2 regions of the Paenarthrobacter sp. CC6 genome follow, and region 2 is predicted to be linked to the other one. Evidence: predicted binding sites of a transcription regulator. Region 2 holds the regulator's gene; the other holds the start of a gene.
The links. Region 2 encodes HrcA, which represses chaperone genes, less so after heat shock. Its sites were predicted from a motif close to TTNGCACTCGNNNNNNNCGAGTGCNAA; they were not measured.
Positions count from the first base shown of each region.

Region 1: the regulator HrcA is predicted to act here: its motif matches at 1,017-1,043, upstream of PV760_RS00290 (FmdB family zinc ribbon protein).

Region 1 is NZ_JARDAN010000001.1:57,304-59,694, reverse strand. Features, by position in the region: gene PV760_RS00295 (RcpC/CpaB family pilus assembly protein) at 1-361, opposite strand, end outside; gene PV760_RS00290 (FmdB family zinc ribbon protein) at 684-956, opposite strand; gene PV760_RS00285 (5-formyltetrahydrofolate cyclo-ligase) at 1,124-1,738, opposite strand; gene galU (UTP--glucose-1-phosphate uridylyltransferase GalU) at 1,838-2,391, shown strand, end outside.
Region 2 is NZ_JARDAN010000006.1:228,078-230,468, reverse strand. Features, by position in the region: gene PV760_RS05875 (DUF3097 domain-containing protein) at 1-298, opposite strand, end outside; gene hrcA (heat-inducible transcriptional repressor HrcA) at 531-1,538, shown strand; gene dnaJ (molecular chaperone DnaJ) at 1,589-2,391, shown strand, end outside.

The sequences.
Region 1 (2,391 bases), on a different contig from region 2:
AAACCTGGCTCTGGCGGGATTCGTCATAACTGCCGGACGCTGTGAGGACAACGGTCACCAGCTGCCCCGGCGACAGAAGCTGGATGGAAGAAGGATCTGCCATGCGCAGGGGGACGGCAGCGGAACCTGCAGGAGTGCCCGCGAGCAAGCCAGGGCCCAGGAGGCTTGAGTCCGTGGGTGTTTGTCCCTTGCCCAAAGGCGAGGCCAGCTGGCGCCCAACCAGGGTCGCGACATCATCCACCCTTGCGGAGATGGCCAGTTCGGCTGCGACATCGACCCTGGTGAAATCTGACTCCTTCAGGCTCGCGCCGGCCGGTAGATCACGGGCTGCGACCAGGACGCTGACCCGGGCGGCCGACACAGGAGTCAGCTGCTGTACCGCCAGACCGGCAGCAAGGCATAGAAGCAGCGCGACGCAAAGCCGCCGGTTGCGGGAAAGCCACGCCCTGAGTGTGGGCTTTCGCTTTGGAGGTCCGTTGCGCCGCGCACGGCCGAACCCCCGTGGAAAGCGCCTGGGGGAGGGCGAGGGGTGGTACGGCAACCGTTCATGTCCAGCTGTTCCAGCTGAACGCTCGGCATGGGCAAGGAAGGCGCTACGGGCGGAGTGTGACATGCCGCCACGGTAGTCAGCAGCCCCGGCCGCCTAACAGGGGCCGGGTTGCCTATGTGGAAAAGTTCCGGAGCTAGCTCGCCGCGGCGGCCGGTGCGGGAGCGGGCGTGGCCGCAGCTGCGGGTGCAGCCGGTGACGTGGGCGCAGCGGATACTGTGCTGCCCTTGGCGTCACGGGAGTCAGTGCGGTAGAAACCAGAGCCCTTGAAGACGACGCCCACGCTGTTGAACTTCTTGCGCAGCGTGCCTTTGCATTCAGGGCACTCTGTCAGGGAGCTGTCTGAGAAGGACTGGACGATGTCGAAGGCATGGTCACAGTCTTTGCAGGCGTATGCGTATGTGGGCACTGAGTTCCTCCTTTAGGACAAAGTTCAGGTCCTGCTCCGCCGTGCCGAATAACTTCCGCATTAGCAGTCCCAGGGCCTGAGTGCCAATTCTATCATCCGTCCCCCTGCGGTGTGCCAGCACTTGTGCCGGAGCTCACCAACCGGAACCCGCCGGAAATGACCGGGAGTCAGACGGGCTCCGCTGCGTTGTCGAGAACCACAATGCCCGAAGGTGTCAGCACTTCCCGCACGGGGCGATCGAAGGCCTCGGCGGGTATGGAGCCTGAAGGCAACAGATCGTCGTCGTACACCACCGCGATGGTGGGCGGCCGCCGGCCGGACGCGTCCAGGCCCTGCAGGAGCCGGTCGTAATAACCGCCGCCTTGGCCAATCCTGTTTCCGTCCCGGTCCACTGCGGTGGCCGGCATGAAGATTCCGGCCGTCGAAGCGACGACTGAACTGTCCAGGCGCTCACCGGTGGGTTCGTCGATGGGAGCGTAGGCGGACCTTGTGAAGACCGTGGACGGCGTCCAATACACCCAACTCAGTTGCCGTTCCGGTTCGCAGACGGGGAGCAGGACTTCATGGCCCGCTTCGTGGAGGGCTTCAAGGAGTGGCATGGTGGGTGGCTCGAAGGCGACTCCCACGTACACCGCGAACGACGACGGTGTTCCGGACGTGACGGAGCTGGCCCACGAGGAACCGTGCCGGGCTATCGCTTCGCCCGCATCAGCGATTTGCCCTGGTGTCAGGGCCCTCCTGTACAGCCGCCGGTTGCGGCGGATGTCTTCTTTCGACGCCATCTGTATCCAATCCTGGGGGTTCGTCGGGTCCGGTTAAAGTGTTTCCTTGTGTGTTTCCGGCAATAAAATGTGCGGCCCGCGCGGCGGGGGGTTTACCTGATGCTCTCTTCCTTCCGTTACATTAGTCCGGTGACTCTCGATAACAACGCTGTCCGTAAGGCCGTCATCCCCGCAGCGGGTCTTGGTACCCGGTTCCTTCCCGCCACCAAGGCGATGCCGAAGGAAATGCTGCCTGTGGTCGATAAGCCCGCCATCCAGTACGTCGTCGAAGAAGCGGTGAAGGTTGGCCTGCACGACGTCCTCATGATCACAGGACGCAGCAAGCGCGCCCTGGAAGACCACTTTGACCGTGTTCCGGCGCTTGAAGCGACCCTGGCTGAGAAGGGCGACACCGCCAAGCTGGAAGCGATTCAGTCGGCTACCAACCTGGGCGACATCCACTATGTCCGCCAAGGCGACCCGAACGGCCTCGGCCACGCAGTCCTTCGTGCAAAGCAGCACGTCGGCTACGAGCCTTTTGCCGTCCTGCTGGGCGATGACCTCATCGACGCCCGCGACGACCTCCTGAGCGAAATGATTGCGGTCCAGCAGAAGACCGGCGGTTCCGTGGTAGCCCTGATCGAGGTCGAGCCTTCCAAGATCAGCGCTTACGG
Region 2 (2,391 bases):
CCGAGGCCGTGCGATTCGCCTGAACCGCTGAAGCGGGCCGGCGAGGGGCCGGAGGCATCAACCTGATCGCTTGTCCTTCGAGAAGGAATCCGTACCCGAGTTGGAACGACTTCGTTTTACCGCGCCTGTCCTCGAGCGACACGATGTGCATGCCACCGGTCTTTTCCACCCGGGTGACTTCGCCCACCCATCCTGACTGGACGTCTTCGAGGACCATGCCGCGTTGCACCGGCACCTCAGGGAGCTGGCGTTTGGCTGGAGCGGTCAGGTCCTGCGGGCCCCAATTGTCGAAAGCCAAGGAATTCCTACCTCTGTGGTGATGTGAAAGGGGACAGGGGCGGGTTGCCGTCAGCCGGTATCGGGACGCCGCCCTGGATGCAGTCCTCGGACGGTTTCAATGCTAACAACGTGGTGGCTCATACTAGACTTGTTAGCACTTGGGCATGTTGAGTGCTAAGTGTGCGGTGATCCATTGGAGGTCCCGCGGGGACCGGTCCCATGGACCATGGCAGTCGTCAGGAGGTGTAGCAATGAGTGAGCCACGCAAATTGGAAGTGCTGCGTGCCATCGTTGAGGATTACGTGCATTCCCGGGAGCCGGTGGGATCGAAAGCCCTCGTTGAGCGTCATCACCTGGGTGTTTCCAGTGCCACCATCCGCAATGACATGGCTGTCCTGGAAGAAGAAGGTCTCATTGCCGCCCCGCATACCAGTGCCGGCCGAATCCCCACTGACAAGGGCTATCGCCTGTTCGTTGACCGCATCTCCCAGGTCAAGCCGTTGTCCGCCGCCGAGCGTCGGGCAATTCATTCGCTGCTTGAAGGACCCGACGACGTCGATGACATTCTTGAGCGCACAGTACGGCTCCTTTCCCAGCTGACCAACCAGGTCGCCGTCGTGCAGTATCCCCACTCGCACCGCGCATTGGTCCGCCACGCGGAGTTCGTTCTGCTGGCCCCCAAACAGGTGCTGGTGGTCCTCATTGCGGACACCGGGAGCGTCGTGCAAAAAGTCATCGACGCCGGTTCGGACGTGGGGAACGAGGCTTTGATGTTGTTGAGGTCACGATTCCTCGGCAGCATCGCCGGCACCCAGCTGGCACTCCTGCCGCAGGTGTTACCGTCGGTGGTGGCCCTTTGCCCGCCGGATCTTCGTGCCCTCGCCCAAAGGCTGGCCAATGGCTTGGAGTCCCTGAGCGACACCAGCCGTGAGGAACGCATTCTGATGGCCGGTACGGCCAACCTCGCACGTTCCAACGTTGACTTCCCGCTAAGCATCGGTCCCGTGCTTGAGGCCCTTGAGGAACAAGTTGTCATGCTCCGGTTGTTGTCGGACATGGGAGACGATCCCCGGGGCGTGACAGTCAGCATTGGCCGGGAGAATCCGTACGACGGCCTGGCCGAGGCCTCTGTAGTGGCCACCGGCTACGGTTCCGGCGCCAAGGTGGGAATCCTTGGACCGACCCGCATGGACTATCCCACCACCATGGCAGCAGTTCGTGCCGTGGCCCGTTACCTTTCCCGCATTCTCGGCGGCTGAACACCGGCCCGGGAAAACATCCGCAGTACAACCAGGAAGAGATACCGACTTTGAGCAGCCACTATGACGTTTTGGGAGTCTCGCCGGAAGCCACCGGGGAAGAGATCAAAAAGGCGTACCGCAAGTTGGCGCGGAAACTTCACCCGGACGTAAACCCGGGTGAAGATGTCGCGGAGCAGTTCAAGGCCGTGACGCACGCTTACGAAGTGTTGTCAGATCCCCAGAAGCGCCGCGTCTACGATGCCACGGGCAACGAGAACGGCACTGATAACGGCTTCGGCGGCGGCTACGCCGGCCAGGGCTTCGCCTTCCAGGACATCTTCGACACGTTCTTTGGCGGCGGCGGTGGACACGGAGGGCCCGCCTCCCGCGTACGACGTGGCCAGGACGCCCTTATCAGCGTTCGGATCGACCTCAAGGATGCCGTGTTCGGCGTCAACAAGAAGCTTGAAGTGGACACAGCCGTGGTCTGCCCCACCTGCGACGGCAGCTGCTGCCGCCCGGGAACCCACCCTGAACGCTGCGACATCTGTGGTGGCAGCGGCCAGGTTCAGCGCGCCGTCCGCTCCATCCTGGGGCAGGTCATGACCACCGCCCCCTGTGGTTCCTGTGAAGGCTTCGGCACCGTCATCAAGGATCCCTGCAACGAATGCAACGGCCAGGGACGCATCAGGAGCCGCCGTTCGCTCACCATCAAGGTTCCCGCCGGCGTCGCTACCGGTACGCGAATCCAGCTGTCCGGCCAGGGCGAAGCAGGACCCGCAGGTGGTCCGGCCGGTGATCTCTACGTGGAGATCCGCGTCAACAACGATTCCACGTTCGTACGCGAAGGCGACGACCTCCACGCCACCCT